One region of the Flavobacterium sp. HJ-32-4 genome, then DNA from elsewhere that is predicted to be linked to it. Evidence: riboswitches for the same ligand, from Rfam matches in the RefSeq annotation. Region 1 holds a riboswitch; the other holds the start of a gene.
The links. A riboswitch is a leader RNA that binds a small molecule or an ion and turns the genes downstream of it on or off. The one in region 1 is predicted to bind S-adenosylmethionine.
Positions count from the first base shown of each region.

Region 1 (9,829 bases):
ATCACCGAAGGGCAATTCGTCGCGTGGTACGACGGCGAGGAACTACTCGGATCGGGCGTGATTTCCTGAATAGATTAGGGTAGGGCGCCCCGGCGATGTACGTCTCGACTAACCCCGACGTTGCCTCCGCCAGCGGGCTATCCGCTATAGCTTTGTTGCCCCGAAAAGCAGGGGGGCACAAAGGCTGTCGCTGCTATCCCTGGCGCAACCTTCTCCGCCCGGGCGTTAGTCCTGTCAAAGCCCTATATGACAAACGCAGGCACCGAGTGTTCCGAGGTCGTTTCGGTAGTCTCCACGGCGAGCGCTTCCGTTTCTGCATCCACGCCAAACAACACGATCGATTTCGGCAACGGATCCTCCGACAGCAACCGCAACCGTTCAAACGACAGCGTCCCGATCGTATAGCCTTCGTCGGCATTGCCGTAGGTTTCCGTCACCGACCGGAAGTAACGGCGCAGCGCCATGGCATCGTCCTGTCGGTAGCGGAGCAGAATCGTCACTTCAAAGTCATCCGATAACGCCGTTACGCCATCCTGTTGTATCTTACGGTATTCATAGCGGTAATCGTAGCTCAGTGCCGAAATGTCGCTGATCACGGCTGAAGCTGTCGGATGCGCACCTGCGCCGCGTCCCACAAAAAACTGCTCATCGGCAAAGCGCGTGCGGGTCACCACACCGTTAAACACATCGTCTACACCATGCAAACGCTCGTGCGACGCCACAAACCGCGGTGTCACGTAGGCCGCAATTCGCCCATCCGCCCGCCGGAACGCCTCGGCTACCAGTTTGATCTTAAGGCCTTTTTCCCGGGCATAGTTGAGTTCCAGCGCGCCGAGTCCGTCTATACCCAACGTCAGGATGTCGTCCGGCGCCGCCACATGTCCGAACGCATGCGCCAGCAACAGCAACAGTTTATATTTAGCGTCGAAACCACCGGTGTCCAGCGTCGGGTCGCTTTCAGCATAGCCCTTCGCCTGTGCTTCGCGCAAGGCCTCGGCATACGACACGCCCTCGGTGGCCGTCTTCGTCAGGATGTAATTCGTCGAGCCGTTCACGATACCCTGTATCGATTCCAGCAGGTCGTTGTTGTAATACTCTTCCAGGTTCCGGATAATCGGCATACTCGCGCAGGCCGCGGCCTCATATAGCAGTGGCACCCCGACTTCCTGTTGCAACGCATGGAATTCCGCGAAGTGTGTCGCCAGCACTTTTTTGTTCGCCGACACCACCGCCTTCCCGTTGCGCAGCGCGCGGGTAATGATCGGGTAGGCAGCTTCGGCGTCGTCGATCAGTTCGACAATCACGTTGATCTCAGGGTCGTCCAGCAGTTCCCTGGCGTTATACGTAAAAAACGATGCGTCAATCGGACGCGCCTTGTGCGGATCGCGTACACAGACTTTTTTGATATGTGCCGGAAACCCGGGCGTTTTTTGCAAGACGTCATACAGGCCATAGCCGACACAGCCGAAGCCGAATAATCCGATGGTAAGGTGTTTACGTGGGGCGGGAAGTACGCTCATAGTGTGGAGTTTATAGTTTATAGTTGAGAGTTCATAGTTCATAGTTGTGAGTAGGAGCTGTGAGTTGATACTTGCTCCTTGATACTTGCTCCTTGCTAGCCGGCTCCTTCCTTTTAACAATTTCTACGGTTTTCCCATACCGCTATGTCCGCGGGAATCTGTATTTTGGATTAGGGGAGGGGCGGATGCGTCCCTTACGAAATCCTACAGGGATTTGGTTACGGGAAAGCCGTACAAATTGTTAAAAATGTTAGAAGTTCGAGTTCATAGTTCATAGTTGAGAGTAGGAGCTGTGAGTTGATACTTGCTCCTTGCTCGCCTCTCCTTCCTTTTAACAATTTCTACGGTTTTCCCGTACCGCTATGTCCGCGGGAATCTGTATTTTAGAGTAGGGGAGGGGCGGATGCGTCCCTTACGAAATCCTACAGGGATTTGATTACGGGAAAGCCGTATGAATTGTTAAATATTAGAAGTTTGAGGTAGGGTTGAGAGTTCATAGTTCAGAGTAGGAGTGGTGAGTTGCTACTTGCTCCTTGCTACTCGCGCCTTGCTTCTCGCTTCTCGCTCCTTCAAACGCCTGCTTCAAATCATCAATCAAATCCTCGGCATCTTCCAGTCCAACCGACAGGCGGATCAAACTGTCCGTCACACCGGCCTGGTAGCGCTTCTCTACCGGAATCGATTTATGGGTCATTTCGCACGGCAGGCAACACAGGCTTTTCACGCCGCCCAGGCTTTCGGCCAGTTTGAAAAGGTGGGTAGTCGATACAATCCGTGAGGCAAGTTCTTTGTCGTCTACGGTAAGGTCAAACGAGATCACCCCGCCGAAATACCGTTGTTGGCCTCGGGCGACCTCGTGGTTTGGGTGGGAGGGAAGTCCGGGGTAGTAGACATTCTTCACCAACTCTTCACTTTCTAGGAAGGTTGCGATCTTCAGCGCGTTCTCCGCATGTTGGCGGATACGTAGCGACAACGTCTCAATTCCGCGGATCACCAGCCAGCTGTCAAACGGCCCGAGTATCGCACCCGATGCGTTCTGTATGAATTTGATCCGGTCACCGAGTTCTTCCGTCGCCGTTACTACCAGTCCGGCGATGAGGTCGCTGTGGCCCGACAGGTACTTCGTCGCGCTGTGCACCACCAGGTCGGCGCCCAATGCGATTGGCTGTTGCGAAGCCGGAGACGCAAAGGTGTTGTCGACACATAGCAACACGCCATGTGCCTTCGCGATACGCGCAATCGCCCGGATATCGGCAATCTTCAAGGTTGGGTTGGTCGGCGATTCCAGCCAGATCAGCGCCGTTTTATCGGAAATAGCCGCCGCCACGTTGGCCGGGTTGGTCGCATCCACATAGCGCACGGTGATGCCGAACTTCTCATACACGTGGGTAAACAAACGGAACGCCCCGCCGTAGATGTCGTCGACCGCTACGATCTCGTCGCCCGACTTGAGCAGTTTGACCACTGCATCGATGGCGGCAAGGCCACTGGCAAACGCGTAGCCACGGGCGCCGTGCTCAAGTTGCGCAATGAGGTCTTCCAGTACTTTCCGTGTCGGATTGTTGCTGCGGGCATAGTCAAAACCTTTGTGTTGGCCGGGTGCATCCTGCACAAACGTGGAAGTCTGGTAAATCGGGACCGAAACCGAACCGGTAAGCGGATCAACAGGAATGGCGTGTAGAATGCGGGTGTGCTCTTTCATGGTATAAGGGATATTTGGATTACAGGTGAAATATCCAAATCCGGAATACCGAAAGGGCAAAAAAAATGCTCTTCCGATAAGTTCAGAAGAGCAGTGTATCAAGAGATAAAATAACTACTTATTCTAAGCTTATCTGTCCCCGCGCTAAGCGCAGGGTTGAATGTGGCACCTTACTTTTCAGCAGGTTGCCAAGACGTCATTGGGTCAAGTCCCTCGGTCTTTCTGGATAAGGATGTGTGGGTAAGAACGTTCCGCAAAGGTATTCCGGAAAGTTTTGAATTTCCAAACAAAAAAAGAAATTATTTTTTAAGTGTTTGATAGTGAGTTATTTTGATCGAAGTAATTTCCTGTTATCACGTTAAACTACATCATTTATTTGCGCAACTGTACGGTTGCATATATATTTGCAACCAAATGATTGCATAATGAGAAGAGACGTTTTCCAGGCCATCGCCGACCCAACCCGCAGGGCCATTCTGGTGTTGATCGCTACCCAGTCGATGACACCCAATGCCCTCGCCGAACATTTCCACTCTACACGCCAGGCCGTGTCCAAGCATTTGAAGATTTTGTCGGAATGCGGACTCGTGCGTCCGGAAGAGAAAGGGCGTGAGATCCACTACAGCCTCGAAGCGGATAAAATGGCCGAAGTCGACCAATGGCTCGCCCAGTTCCGAGATCTGTGGAAACAGCGTTTCGACGCACTCGATACGATATTGTCTAATATGAAAAAAAACGAAAAACCATGAATGCCCACTTGCAATTCGACTTCACCGTCGACAAAAACGACAAAACTATCCGTGTCACACGCGAATTTGCCGCCAACCGCGACCTCGTCTGGGAAGCCTGGACCAACCCGGAAATCCTCGACCAATGGCTAGCACCAAAGCCGTACAAAGCCGAAACCCTATCAATGGACTTCCGGGCGGGTGGACACTGGTTCTACTGCATGGTCGGACCCGACGGCGACCGTCATTACTGCCGCGCTGATTATGGCGATGTCCAGCCAAAGGAGTTCTACACAGCGGCAGATGGGTTCACTGACGAAAACGGTAAGCTCAATCCGGAGTTTCCGCAGTCGAACTGGCGCAATACCTTCCGCGAGGCGGACCAACATACAGTGGTTGAAGTGCTTATATCCTATGCCTCACTAACCGATCTCGAAGCCGTTATCAGCATGGGCTTCAAAGAAGGATACACGATGGCATTGGAGAATCTCGACCAGTATATCGAAGCGCGCGGACGTCTTCGTAACGAGCTTCGCACTGACAATCAAGCGCGTGTGACAACCTACCTTAACTTTCCGGGCAACACGGAAGAAGCCTTCCTGTTTTACCGTTCAGTGTTCCGTTCTGAGTTCAGCGGCGGCGGCATACAGCGTTTCGCCCAGGCTCCACAGGCACCCGACCAGCCACCTATGAGCGAAAGTCTGAAAAACCTGGTGCTGCACGTCGAATTACCTATCCTGGGTGGGCATGTACTGATGGCGACCGATGCGCCCGAAGAAATGGGGTTCACCGTTGCAACGGGCAATAACATGCACATTAGCCTCGAGCCTGATTCGAAGGAAGAAGCCGAACGCCTGTTCAACGAGTTGTCAGTCGGCGGTAACATCACAATGCCATTGCAGGATATGTTCTGGGGTGCTTATTTCGGATCGTTCACCGACCGGTTTGGCATCAACTGGATGGTCAATTTCAGGACGTCTTAGTATTTTAAATGACATGAACCCGGCCTTGCGTCGGGTTTTTTTTGGCTTCATCAGAACTTCTCAAATGCACCCAATCCAAAAAGTGCGAAGTCATATTTAACCGGATCGCGTGGATCGAGTCGACGCAGGTTCTGGTCGAGTTCGAACAGCGCTTTAGCGTCATTCTGGGAACGGGAGAGGAGGCCGAGTTTGCGGGCCACATTACCCGAGTGCACATCCAGCGGGCACGACAAAACCGACATCGGGATTTGCGTCCAGAGACCAAAATCCACACCTTTTGTGTCGCGCCGTACCATCCACCGCAAAAACATATTAAGCCGTTTGGCAGCCGAATTCTTCATCGGATCCGACACGTGTTTGGCCGTGCGGGCCGAGTCGGCTTTTTCCAGAAACACCTTCCGAAAGGCGTGAAGCGCTGGTTGCAGGCTGTCGGCGGTTTGATGCGCAGCCAACAGCGCCTCAGGTCCGCCCGCGGTCTCATACACATGCCGCAGTCCCCTGATAAATGCCTGGAAATCGACGCCATTGAACGTCCGGTGCACAAACGAGTCGAGTGCGGCGAGGTCGCGTTCGGAATACGACACCACGAAATCATACGGAGCATTACCCATCAAATCCATCATCCTGCGGGCATTGCCGATGATGCTGGTGCGGTTGCCCCACGAGATCGTCGCCGTTAAATACGCGGCAATTTCGATATCCTCCCGCTTCGAAAAGCCATGCGGAATCTGTATAGGGTCTGTTTCAATAAAAGCCGGGTGGTTGTATTGGGCCGCCTTACTGTCGAGAAACTCCTTTAATTCGTCTTGTCCCATTCATCAGCAGGTAGTGAGCGAAAGCCATCGCCCAGGTTAGCGGTACGGAGTTGCGGAACAACGCCATATTTGCGGGCGTTTCGCTCCAAAATCCGCCGGTTGGTGCACGGCAGCGGTCCGTCGCCGGTCGTGTGGAAATACGCGTCTTTGGGCGGTGTATAATAGCGTAGGTTGCCCACCCGTTCCGTTTCAAACGTCAGATCGGGCAGCCGGGTAATCGGGGAAGGCCACAAAATGAGACGGGGGGCATAACTGTCGTTCAACGCCATCTTTCCGTTTCCGGTCAACGGTCGATTGCCCAGTGCCAGCGGCAATACGAAAGGGGCTACCAATGCGCCGACTAAAACCGTTTGCTGCAGGCGTTCGGGAAGTCGCAGGCGGTCCGTGAGTTCTGCCGCAACCAACGTCCCTAAAAACACCAACTCGGGCAGGAAAAACCGGTACTGGGGCGATACGACAATGATGAACCCGAAATGCAACAAACATACCGTCCACAGTAGCCGGAACGAACGGTTTTTACCTTTTAGGAAAAGCGCCACCGGGAAAAGCGCCAACATCCCGATATTGAACAGTCGGTCAAGTCCGTCCATCCGCCACCAATGATGGAGACGTTCTACCCATCCAAATGAACGAAAGCCCGCTTCCCCCATAAACTCATGGTTCCGGATCATATCACCCAGCGAAGCCGCTACGGGTTCCGGTACCGTCCAATCAAAATCAAATGCGCCCCACGTCGAGGGGAAAAACGGATACCCTGACAACCATATATTCTTCGCGATCCATACAACGGCAAAAGGCGCGGCAATACAAACTGCAAAGCGTAGCGCAAAGGTCCGTCTCACCAACGCCACCACCAAAAGCAATGCAAACGGAAGGGCAGTGACTTTCAGGAAAATCGCATATACGACCAAAACGGCCCACCATCCCGATGCGCGATCGGTGTAAGCGAAAAAGGCTAATACCAGTATCAGGATCACCGGAAGATCCGGAGAAGGAGCAGTTACAAATTGCAAAAGCAACATGCTAAATACTAATACATAACGACTCGATACTTTATCTGTCAATCTAAGTAAGATAAAGGCGAATATTACAAAGGCCAATCCGTTCAGGTCGTTGAGCGGCCAGCCGGTGAACGGGAGGTCAAAGCCCGCCTGTAAGATCTGCCAGGGCGACGTTTGCCCGAAGGCGACGTTCAGGTTCGCGAGTCCTTTTACGAGTCCGTGCTCGTGCAGCCATTTGATCGTTTGCAGGTAATACGTATCGTTGTCGATCAGGAAGGGGAGTTGCGCCGACTTCCATAAGGCGGCCAACGTCGCCAAACCCAAAAGCACTTTATCGAAACGCGAAAAGTTCTGGAAGCTGTGCCACAGTTCCCGTCCGTTTTTTTGCAACTCATCCCGTATGGTATACGCTACAAAAGAGGTGAGTAACGCATTCGCTAAAAAAACCATCCCGTTAAGTGGCGCGAAAAAGGCCACTATAGTCAGCACTATTGTTTGGGCCATCACTCCCAAAAGGAAAACCCCTCCGGAAGGGGATGAAAGGGATAGCCACTTCGATACAGCCGTTCCCCAGACGCCAAAAAAGGCCGCCATGATGCACCAGCTGAGAAGGATCAGTACCATCAGGAAAGTAGACGACCGTCTGACATGACGAGTTTCCGATCGGCCATATCCGCCAGTTCTTCGTTATGTGTCACGATAACGAAGGTCTGTCCGAATTCCTCCCGCAACGAAAAGAACAACTGGTGCAGGTTGTCTGCCGAAGCGGTGTCGAGATTCCCTGACGGTTCATCCGCAAACACCACCGAGGGCCGGTTGATCAACGCCCGGGCGACGGCCACCCGTTGTTGCTCGCCACCTGAAAGTTCGCCCGGCTTGTGGCTGATACGATGGGAGAGTCCAAGAAAATCGAGCAGTTTCTTCGCCTCCGCCTCGCTTTCCGCTTTGCCTTTTCCGGCAATGAACGCGGGGATACAGACGTTTTCCACCGCAGTAAACTCGGGCAATAATTGGTGGAATTGGAAGATAAAACCCAAATGACGGTTCCGGAAACGCGACAGCTCGCGGTCTTTCAGTCCTAATACGTCCTGTCCGTCAATGGTCAACCGGGTATCCACGTTCTTCGTGGGATGGTCAAGGGTGCCCAAAATCTGCAGCAAGGTAGTTTTGCCCGCGCCGGAAGCGCCTACGATGGAGACGACTTCTCCTTTTTCGATGTCGAGGTCGACGCCCTTAAGTACATGAAGATTATCGTAATGTTTATGAATCGTGCGGGCATGGATCATGGTGCGGGATTTTGCCGTCACTTTTGACGGACGTTACGCAAAATAACGAAACTTTACCGCGGGTGCCAAATCCCACCGCAAGGCTTTTCAACAGGTGATAAACTTACGTTAAACGGCTGAGCTGCCGTGCCGTTTCGCCGTACCTTTGTAGGCCTATGAAAACGACGGCATTACTCGGATTTCTGATGCTATTTGTGTCCTGTCACTCTCAGGGCCGCACCGAATCCAACCTACCCAAAAAAGAACAAGCTCCCATGCAAGATTCCTCCCAACTCGAAACCGCCACCTTTGCGGGCGGGTGCTTCTGGTGTACGGAAGCCATTTTCCTTGAACTCGAGGGCGTTGTGTCGATACAACCCGGCTATACCGGCGGTAAACGTTCGAACCCTACCTACGAACAGGTGTGCAGTGGCGCAACCGGTCACGCGGAGGCCGTAGAAATTCGTTTCGATCCGGCCAAAGTATCGTATGAGGAACTGCTGCAGGTTTTCTTCGCCACCCACGACCCTACGACGCTCAACCGTCAGGGTGCGGACGTCGGTACGCAATACCGCAGCGAGATCTTCTATCACAGCCCCGAGCAGAAACTGGCAGCGGAGAACTACATGGCACGGCTCACCACGGAAAATACGTTCGGAAAACCGATCGTAACCGCGCTTTCGCCTGCACAGCCTTTTTATGTGGCAGAAGATTATCACAAGAACTACTACAACCGGAACAAAGATCAGTCGTATTGCCATTTCGTGATCACACCGAAGGTCGAAAAGGTCCGGAAACTTTATAAGGACAAGCTGAAGCAGTAATGGCGGCATCTCCCCGCGATCCGCACTTTGAATCGGTCAAGACCCGTAACCTGATCGTCGGATTGTTACTGGATGCCATCGGGATGCTGTCGTTTTCGATTCCGTTTATCGGAGAGTTTGGCGACGTGGTCTGGGCGCCCGTATCCGGACTCCTGATGACTGTGCTCTATAAAGGACGTGATGCGAAGACGGCAGCCGTTATCTCCGTGGCAGAGGAGTTGTTTCCCTTCACCGATATCATTCCCACCTTTACCGCCATGTGGATTTGGACGTATGTCATCCGCAAACGACCGTTACCGCTTCCGAAAGACAAAGCCCAGTCCCATACCCGCTAGCATCTTCTTCGCGAACGGAAAGAAGAAGCGCGATTGGCCGAATAACCACCCGAAGACCATCAGCAGGAACGGATAGAGCGGCAAGACCAGGATAATCAAGAGGGGATAGTAAAGGTACCAGTCGGTAGTCGACTTGTGTATACCCATCAACTGCAGCAATGCAACCGAGATGCGGGCCGACAACGAGCCGTTGATCGCGAACACCACAAAGATGACGACGATCGAAAAGTTGTTTTGGATGCCCCAGCGCTCCCTGAGTTTTTTCATGGGTAGAATTCTCTCTTCAAAGCTACGACATTATGGTCGTGGTACAAAACTTCCGAGTTGCACCCCATTGCGTATCTGGAAGTAGACGAGGTAATTGAACAGCATGTAGTTGACTTCATAGCCATAGTCTACACCCGGGCCATAGTCAATGGTCATACCGTATTGGTCGCCCCACTGCATGGGATTGACGACCCGGCGGTTCCATTCGTTCACCCACACGAGGTTTCGGGCTTCAAAGTACTGCTGTGAGTAAAAACCCCGCGGTCGGGCATTTCCAATCAGCCACGAGTTGAAGCCGGGGTCGATAATGATAATCTCATATCCGATGTCGTCGTTGGCAATGCGTACGGTGTCATTTGCCGTGGGTTTCGCCACCTCACGGTCTTGCG
Region 1 covers NZ_CP092832.1:2,375,669-2,385,497, forward strand. Annotated here, with positions in the region: gene mnmA (tRNA 2-thiouridine(34) synthase MnmA) at 1-69, shown strand, start outside; gene MKO97_RS09955 (homoserine dehydrogenase) at 243-1,520, opposite strand; gene MKO97_RS09960 (PLP-dependent aspartate aminotransferase family protein) at 2,014-3,222, opposite strand; SAM riboswitch class I at 3,349-3,455, opposite strand; gene MKO97_RS09965 (helix-turn-helix transcriptional regulator) at 3,648-3,971, shown strand; gene MKO97_RS15140 (SRPBCC domain-containing protein) at 3,968-4,933, shown strand; gene MKO97_RS09980 (TIGR02757 family protein) at 4,984-5,748, opposite strand; gene MKO97_RS09985 (hypothetical protein) at 5,730-7,373, opposite strand; gene MKO97_RS09990 (ABC transporter ATP-binding protein) at 7,373-8,035, opposite strand; gene msrA (peptide-methionine (S)-S-oxide reductase MsrA) at 8,290-8,838, shown strand; gene MKO97_RS10000 (hypothetical protein) at 8,838-9,173, shown strand; gene MKO97_RS10005 (DUF6787 family protein) at 9,132-9,440, opposite strand; gene MKO97_RS10010 (DUF6146 family protein) at 9,471-9,829, opposite strand, start outside.

Region 2 (9,829 bases), 1.3 Mb from region 1:
TTCTGGAAGTCGCGATTGGTCATGAGCCCCATCGCGTGGAGGTTAGGCGCAAAAATGTGCGCATCCTCGTAAATAGTACGGTCCTGTATGATTTTCTTACCACTTTCACGAAACTGCAGAATCTGGCGGAAACGACTGTTCAGGAAGTAAATCTGCAGGTTGAACGACCAACGTTCCATCTGGTGGTAAAAGTCGTCGAGATACGGATTGTCGACCACATCCTCATAATGCGGTTCCCAGTTGAAGTGCTTGGCCAAAAGGCGGGTCAGGGTCGTTTTTCCGGCACCGATGTTTCCGGCAATCGCGATGTGCATCAGCGTAATGGGATTTTGTAGTTCGTAATTTCGTGGTCGGTAAAAATACTTAAAATTCCGTCGGAGACCGCGAAATTTTTAATGCTTTTTCCGGCGTCCAATACCGTTTTTTCCACGCCTGAACCGTCGGGAAAAAACCGGATGGAGGTGCCGTCAACGCGCCATATCCGACCGTTTTCCAGTTGCAGGCCGTCGCCGGTGGCCACCCGTCCGACCGTCACCATCCGTCCGAAGACATTGCAGGTGTAGTAAATCCCTTTTTCGTCGATCCAGTAGAAGTCGTTGAAATCGGAGGCATAGGTCACGGGTCGTGGAATCGGTTGTGTAATGAAGGTTGTTTTACCCGAGTTCAGGTCGTAAAGCCCCAGTCGCAACGTCAGGCTGTCGTATAGCCAAATCCGGTTTTGCGAGGCGAGTCCACACGCGGTCACCAGCAACGCCGGGTCTTTCTCCGCAAACGGTATGCGCTGGATTTCGTTCAATTGATTGTCCAACAAAACCGCCGTGTTGAAGTCGCTGTAGAACAGCACCATCCGTAACGGGTTTCGAAGGTCGACCCGCAGCAGATGGCCGAGCGACACGTTTCGGTATTCCACCCGATCCGCGCCGGTTTGCCGGAAAAAGGTATTGTCGAGGATGCCATATAGGGCACCCGACGCGTCCCGCCCGCAGAACACATCGGCGTCGAAGGGAATGGAAGCGCTGTCTTTTGCAGGTGTCTGGCACCATCCGGCTGAAATCCAAAGTAAAAGCAACCACTTTTTCATGTTCCGAAGGTACAAAAAACCACTTGGGCAACAGGGGTGTTTTTTTACACAGGACCCCATAAATTAACACAGTTTTCGTAACATTCGCCTTCGCTTTTTGTCATATTTGCCGAGATTAAATTCCTCCCAATGAAACACCTCCACTATTTTATGGCCCTTTTTCTGGTGTCAGCTTCCGCTGTCGCCCAGAAAGACTTCCAGGGCATGGCTGTTTACGAATCAAAGACCAGCACCGCCGATTTCAATTCGGCCATGGGCGGCAACCGCGAGATCACGCCTGAAATGCGAAAGATGATCGAAGATCGGATGAAAGCGATGTTCGAAAAGACTTTCATCCTGAATTTTGACCGCAGTGCCTCGATTTATAAAGAAGAGGAAAAACTCGACACTCCCGGCGGCGACGGCATGGGGGGCGGTCGCCGGATGATGATGTCATTCATGGGTGGTGGCGGCACCTATTATAAAAATGTAAAAGAGAAACGCTACGTCGTTGATAAAGAGTTCATGGGGAAAGAGTTCCTCGTAAAAGATTCACTCCCGAAATTAGAGTGGAAACTCGAAGGGGAAACACGGCAAATAGGCGGATACACCTGCTACAAAGCTACGGCGGTACGTCCTGCCTCTCCGGCCGATTTCCGGAACTTCCGTTTCAAGGGGAAGCCAGAGGAGAAGAAAGAGGAGAAAGACGAAAAGAAGTCGACCAACTTCACTGATCAATTTGAAATGCAGAAAGAAATCACGATCACAGCGTGGTACACCCCGGATATCCCCATCAACCAGGGCCCGGGCGACTATTGGGGGCTTCCGGGTTTGATTTTGGAGGTATCGGATGGAAAAACGGTGATCCTGTGTTCGAAGGTGGTGTTGAATGTCAAGGAAAAAGCCGACATCAAAGAGCCGTCTTCCGGCAAGGTCGTCAGCCAGAAAGAATACGACGACATTGTGGTCAAGAAGATGGAGGAACTAAAGGAACAGGGTATGGGACCTGGCGGCAATAACCGGATGCAAATACGAATGGGACGTTGATCCCGGGAAAGGTTACCATGAAGCCACTTTTTGCCCTGCTGGCACTCGTGACGGCACTTACCGCACGGTCGCAAACCATTCGTCTGGACGGAACCGTCACCGACGACAAAAAAGCACCACTTGAAATGGCCAACGTGATGGCCATCAACCAGGCTACCAAAGCCATGGATGCCTATGCCATCACCAACGACAAAGGACGCTTTTACCTAAACCTGAAACCCAATACGGCCTACACGGTCAAGTTGAGTTTCCTCGGATTCAAACCCAAAGAACTGACCATCAACACGGGCAGCTCTGACATGCGGCAGGAAATCGTCATGGAAGAGGGTGGCATCGAACTGGAAGGGGTGGAGATCGTCAACGAAATGCCGGTGTCCATCAGTGGGGATACCATTGTGTACAACGCCGATTCATTTAAAACCGGAACTGAACGAAAACTTGAGGATGTGTTGAAAAAGCTCCCCGGCGTGCAGGTCAATGCCGACGGCGAGGTGGAAGTGGAGGGGAAGAAGGTGAGTAAACTGATGGTCGAAGGGAAAGATTTCTTCGACGGCGACACCAAACTCGGGGTCAAGAATATCCCTGCGGATGCGGTTGACAAAGTACAGGTGTTGCGGAATTACAACGAAATCAGTCAACTGAAGCCCGTTGAAAACAACGAGGAAAGCGTGGCGATGAACATCAAACTCAAAGACGGGAAGAAGAACTTCTGGTTCGGCGACATGACGGCCGGATCGGGTGTGGGCCATAAGGAGAGTCGCTATATCGTCAACCCCAAGGTGTTTTACTACAACCCGGAGTATAGCGTCAACCTGATCACCAATTTCAATAACATCGGCGAGTTGCCGCTCACCATGCAGGATTACTTCAAGTTTACCGGCGGGTTTCGGGCGATGATGCGAAAGAGCAACAGCAATTTCAATGTGTCATCAAATGATATCGGTTTGCTTACCCTCCGGAACAACCGGGCGAAGGAAATCGAAACCCGTTTCGGGGCGGCGAACGCGAGCTGGAGTCCGTCAAAGGCCTGGACGCTAAGCGGATTCGGTATTTTCTCCTCTTCTACAAATGAGGTCGAAACCGCCTCACGAAGCACGGTATTGCAAACAAATACCACCCAGGAAACCACGGAAAAGGCGCTTCAGGAGACCCGGTTGGCCATGGCGAAGTTGAGCGCGAATTACAAACCCAGCGCCAATTTCCAGTTCGATTACGATGCGTTAATTAAAGGATCGGACCAAGGGGAAGTCACAGACCTCTTCCAAACGACCCGACTCGCCGATGGTACCAGCAGCGGACAGCAAATCCTGACCGATAAACAGCAGAAGCCCTTTTCGATCAACCAGAACCTGAGTGCCTACTGGACGAAGAGCGAACGCCACATCTTTGCATTCGAATTCCAGCACCTGTATCAGGAGGAGGATCCGCTCTATACGGCGAATCTAGGCAACAATCCGTTCCCGACGGGTAACCTCGGCATCGTAGACGAAGCGTCCGGACGGTACGATCTCAATCAGTATCGCTTTGTGAAAACCCATAAAGCCGATGCCAAGGTCGACTACTACTTCGTGGCGACACCGAAAAGCAACATCAACGTGACGATCGGGAATACCTATTCGCGCCAGTCGTTTGATTCGCGTTTTTACCAGGTGCTCGACAACGGATCGCAGACTGCCACGCCGTCAACGGCACTGAACGACGTCGATTATCGGTATGAAGATGTCTTTGCCGCCTTCCATTATAAAATCCTGACGGGGAAATTTACCTTCAATCCGGGTTTTAGCGTACATTACTATGATATGCACAACATCCAGCCGACCGTCGACTTCTCGAATAGTTTCGTGCGGCTGTTGCCCGATTTTTACGCTTTGTGGCAAATCAAGAAGTCGGAGACGCTTACCTATAACTTTTCCATCAGCAACAACTTTACGGATGTCAACCAGCTGATCACCGGACTCTTGTTCAATAGTTACCGGAGCCTCTCTACGGGCAACCCGTTCCTGGGAAGCTCGACCGTTCAGACGCATTCGCTTCGGTATTTCAAATTCAACATGTTCAACCAGGAAAACATCTTCGGTAACCTTTCTTATGTCAAGACCGTTGATGGCGTAAAATCGAATTCGATTTTCGACGGTATCAACCAGTTTTCCCGGCCGTTGAACCTTTTCTATGCGGATGAATCGCTTTCGGGGAATGGGATGTATGGGCGTTCCTTTCTCCGGTATTACAAAGCGTCCCTCAGCGCCGGACTTAACTGGAATAAATCAAACAACCTCTTCGTGGGCCAACGTGACACGCGGGAAAGTTTCTCGCAGAATTACACGGTGACGGCCTCCACCAACTACCGGAAGTTCCCGAACCTGGAAGTGGGGTATACGCTGACGATGAATTACTACGACCAGAATACGTTTACCAATGAGAGTCCGTTTGTGCGATTGGACTACTATTTCCTGGATGCCTTTTCGTTTAGCGCGGACTACCAATACAACCATTACCACGATGCGGATAATACCGTCGATAACGAGTACGACTTCCTTTCGGCCAGCCTGATTTACCAGAAGAAAGACAGCAAGTGGGAGTATAAATTCTCGGCCACCAACCTTTTGAATACGACGACACTCAACAGTGACAGTTTTTCCCAATTCATTACAAGCACCCAACAATACCGGGTCCAGCCGCGTTACCTGATCTTCTCGATGAAGTACAATTTGTAAGGAACTGCCCAAACATAAAAAAGCCCGTTCAAATGACGGGCTTTTTCTATGTAGGGATGGAATTGTTAGAGTCCGAAAGCGCTTTTCACAGCGTCAACATAGTCGAGTTTTTCCCATGTAAACAGTTCGACTGTTACGGCTTTCTCAGAACCATCGGGCGAACGGAATTTCTTAGTGACGGTTTCCGGTGTGCGGCCCATGTGACCGTATGCCGCCGTTTCTGAATAAATCGGGTTACGCAGCTTCAGGCGTTGCTCGATGAAGTACGGGCGCATATCAAACAGCGCTTCTACTTTCTTCGCGATTTCACCGTCACTCAGTCCGACTTTTGCCGTTCCGTATGTGTTAATATAAATACCCATCGGTTTGGCTACGCCGATTGCGTAGGAAACCTGCACGAGGATTTCATCTGCTATACCGGCAGCCACGAGGTTTTTCGCGATGTGACGGGTAGCGTAGGCAGCGGAACGGTCTACTTTCGACGGATCTTTTCCTGAGAAAGCCCCGCCTCCGTGTGCGCCTTTTCCACCGTAGGTATCCACGATGATCTTACGGCCCGTGAGTCCGGTATCGCCGTGAGGCCCGCCAATCACAAATTTCCCTGTAGGATTGATGTGGTAGTGGATGGCGTCGTTAAACAAGTGTGCGTATTCCGGATTCTTCGCGATGATGCGCGGAATGAGGATTTCGATAATATCTTTTTTGATCTTGGCCAACATCGCGGCTTCCTGGTCGAAGTCGTCGTGTTGGGTAGAGATCACGATCGCGTCGATCCGTACCGGTTTGTTGTTGTCGTCGTATTCTAATGTTACCTGTGACTTGGCGTCCGGGCGGAGGTAGGTAATCTCTTTGTTCTCGCGACGCAGTTCTGCCAATTCCTGCAGCAACTTGTGCGATAGGTTGAGCGCCAATGGCATATAGTCGGCCGTTTCATTGGTGGCGTATCCGAACATCATGCCCTGGTCGCCGGCGCCTTGCTCTTCTTTATTGGCACGGTCAACGCCCTGGTTGATATCCGCCGATTGTTCGTGGATGGCCGACAGGATGCCACACGAGTTGGCTTCGAACATATATTCGCTTTTCGTGTATCCGATCTTACGGATGACATCACGTGCGATTTGTTGTACGTCAAGGTAAGTGTTCGATTTCACTTCGCCCGCCAGGATGACCTGTCCGGTGGTGACAAGCGTTTCGCAGGCTACTTTCGACTCGGGGTCGAAGGCGAGGAAATGATCGATGAGCGCGTCCGAAATCTGGTCGGCAACTTTGTCGGGATGTCCTTCACTGACAGATTCCGACGTAAAAAGATAGGCCATAGTTATTTTTTTATGGCGGGAGGAGATTCGTGAAGACGTCGCGGGGCTAAAGAGGATCACTGCTTTAGCATTTTTTAGCGAGGTTGCAATCAGGCAAATTTTTCCTCCCGGGATTTTCGGTTGCAAAGATAGGGGAAAAGTTCGGAAGTGCAAAAGTTGTTAGTAGTCAGTTGTCAGTAGTTGGTAGTCAGTGGTTGGTAGTCTGTGGTCGGGTCGACCCCTACAGACTACTGGCTACTGACCACCGTCTACTTTCTCAATCGTTTGCGACGATTTGTTTGCGAAATCCAAACCCATTGCCGACCTTTGCAGCGTTCATATATTTAGTGTTTGTTATCACGAAAGGCCGAGGGACTAGACCCGGTGACGCCTTAGCAACCCTGCTCCCGCAGAAGGTGCTGCATTCTACCCTAATCGTTGATGGGGAAAGATAACCCGGGATTATTCCCTCTCTTTCATGATAACCTTTACAAGCAGAACGCCCCGCCCGAAACACGGGACGCGGTGGTGCTGGACATTTCATTGGTACTATTGATTGAAAGATGGCTGATATCCGAAAAGAATTAGAAAAACGCATCCTCGTCTTAGACGGGGCCATGGGGACGATGTTGCAACGCCACCGATTCGAAGAGGCGGATTTTCGCGGTGAGCGGTTCCGTGATTTCCCGCATCCCCTTAAAGGCAACAACGATTTGCTCTCGATCACCCAACCCGAAGCAGTGAAATCGGTGCACCGGGCGTATTTCGAGGCCGGCGCCGATATTGTGGAAACCAATACGTTTTCGGGCACGACCATCGGAATGGCCGACTACCATCTGGAAAGCCTCGTGTGTGAACTGAACTATGAATCAGCCCGAATCGCACGCGCCGTGGCCGATGAGTTCACCGATCGGCCGCGTTTTGTTGCCGGATCGATAGGTCCGACCAACCGCACCGCAAGCATGTCGCCCGATGTCAACGATCCCGGATTCCGCGCGGTCACCTTCGATGAACTCCGCATCGCCTACAAAGAACAGGTCGAAGCCCTTATCGACGGTGGTGTTGATCTGCTTCTCGTTGAGACGATTTTCGATACCCTAAACGCCAAAGCCGCTCTTTTCGCCATCGAAGAAGTGAAGGAAGCGCGTCACCTCGATATTCCGGTTATGGTGTCGGGTACCATCACCGATGCGTCGGGTCGCACGCTCTCAGGCCAGACGGTCGAAGCGTTCCTCATCTCTATCTCACATATTCCGCTGCTCAGCGTCGGATTCAATTGTGCTTTGGGAGCCGACCAACTCAAGCCGTACCTGAAGCGACTCGGACTCCGGACGTCACTGAACATTTCCGCGCATCCGAACGCCGGATTGCCCAATGCTTTCGGGCAGTATGACCAGACACCTGAGGAAATGCAGGCATTGATTCGGGAATACCTAAATGAAAATCTTGTCAATATAATAGGCGGCTGTTGCGGCACGACGCCCGAACACATTCGCCTGATTGCCTCGGTGGCTGCTGAATTTGAACCCAGAAAACGTCCCGAAGCCGTAACGATATAAGCCATGAACACGCCCTACAGCCCTACGAACGCCTCCGACTTCACCGACAGTGCCACTACTGCGCTTCCGCGTTACCTGACGCTATCCGGCCTCGAGCCGCTGATCGTTACGCCGGAAACGAACTTCGTCAACGTAGGCGAACGCACCAATGTCACCGGATCCCGTAAGTTTCTGCGTCTTATCCGGGAAGAGAACTATGAGGAAGCACTCGACATCGCACGGGCCCAGGTAGAAGGTGGCGCGCAGATCATTGATGTCAATATGGACGAGGGGATGCTCGATGGCGTGCAGGCCATGACCCGTTTCCTTAACCTGATTGCGGCCGAGCCGGATATCGCACGGGTGCCGGTCATGATCGACAGCTCGAAATGGGAAATCATCGAAGCCGGACTGAAAGTCATCCAGGGAAAAGGGGTCGTCAATTCGATTTCACTGAAGGAAGGCGAAGCGGCTTTCCTCGACCACGCCCGCAAAATCCGTCGATATGGCGCCGCGGTGATCGTGATGGCCTTCGACGAAGCGGGCCAGGCCGACACCTTCGAACGACGCATCGAAATCTGCAAACGATCGTATGACCTTTTGGTCGGAACCGTTGGTTTTCCGCCGGAAGATATCATCTTCGACCCCAATATCTTCCCTGTGGCGACGGGTATGGACGAACACCGCCGCAACGCCCTCGACTTCTTCCGCGCCACCCAATGGATACGGAAGAACCTGCCCTACGCCCATGTGAGTGGCGGGGTCAGTAACGTATCCTTTTCCTTCCGCGGCAATGACCGTGTGCGGGAAGCGATGCACTCAGCCTTCCTCTACCACGCGATTCGCCACGGCATGACCATGGGTATCGTAAATCCGGAGATGTTGGAAATCTATGACGAAATCGACAAAGAACTGCTGGAGTATGTGGAAGACGTGCTGCTGGACCGTCGTGACGATGCTACCGAACGACTGCTGGCCTACGCCGAAACGGTAAGGGGAAACAACGCCCAAGTCGAAAAACAAACCCAGGAATGGCGCAACGGCACGGTACGCGAACGGCTCACGCATTCGCTCGTGAAGGGTATTGATGAGTTCATCGAAATTGATGTCGAAGAAGCCCGGCTTTCGGTCGCCAAACCCATCGAAGTGATCGAACAGCACCTGATGGACGGCATGAATGTGGTGGGCGACCTTTTCGGAAGCGGGAAGATGTTTCTGCCCCAGGTCGTGAAATCGGCCCGGGTGATGAAGAAGGCCGTAGCCTATCTGTTACCGTTTATAGAAGCCCAGAAAACCGGCACGGAAGAAACAAGGGGCGCCGGACGGATCCTGATGGCAACCGTGAAAGGCGACGTGCACGATATCGGTAAAAATATCGTATCGGTTGTTTTAGCATGTAATAACTTCGAAATCATTGATTTGGGGGTTATGGTGCCGCCTGAAAAAATCATTGAGACGGCAGTGAGAGAAAGTGTTGACGTGATCGGGTTGTCCGGACTCATCACGCCTTCACTCGACGAGATGGTGTACCTCGCCAGGGAACTCGATCGCCTCAACATTAAAATTCCGGTCATGATAGGGGGCGCGACCACCTCGCGTGCCCACACCGCCGTGAAGATCGCACCCGAGTACGGTGGAGCGGTCGTGCACGTAAACGACGCTTCGCGCGCCGTGACGGTCGCCAGTAGTTTGCTGCAACCCGATACCAAAGAAGCCTATGTAGCCTCGCTGCGAACCGAATACGACCAATTGCGGGAAGGCTACCTGAGCCGCGGCCGGGAAAAGGAATTCCTGACGTTGGAGGAAGCCCGGAAAAACAAGTTAGCGCTCGATTTCGCCCCTGTACGCCCGAATTTCATCGGCGTGAAGGAAATCGAAGTAGCCTTGTCGGACCTGGTCGCTTATATCGACTGGACGCCGTTTTTCCAGTCGTGGGAATTGTATGGGAAATACCCGGCAATCTTAACGGATGAGGTTGTGGGCGAGCAGGCTACCGCGCTTTTTGTGGATGCGAAAGTCATGCTCCAAAAAATACTCGACGAGCAATGGTTGTCGGCAAAAGGCATCATAGGCATCTTTCCGGCCAACCAGGTCAACGACGACGATATTGCCATTTGGGATGCAGACGGAAACGAAAGCGCCCGTTTTCTGACCCTGCGGCAGCAATCCCGTAAG
Region 2 covers NZ_CP092832.1:151,160-160,988, reverse strand. Annotated here, with positions in the region: gene MKO97_RS00570 (deoxynucleoside kinase) at 1-314, opposite strand, end outside; gene MKO97_RS00565 (hypothetical protein) at 314-1,081, opposite strand; gene MKO97_RS00560 (GLPGLI family protein) at 1,211-2,107, shown strand; gene MKO97_RS00555 (carboxypeptidase regulatory-like domain-containing protein) at 2,125-4,821, shown strand; gene metK (methionine adenosyltransferase) at 4,887-6,137, opposite strand; SAM riboswitch class I at 6,468-6,574, shown strand; gene MKO97_RS00545 (homocysteine S-methyltransferase family protein) at 6,680-7,675, shown strand; gene metH (methionine synthase) at 7,679-9,829, shown strand, end outside.
Region 2: linked by a shared signal. The riboswitch ahead of MKO97_RS00545 (homocysteine S-methyltransferase family protein) and the one ahead of MKO97_RS09960 (PLP-dependent aspartate aminotransferase family protein) in region 1 are both predicted to bind S-adenosylmethionine.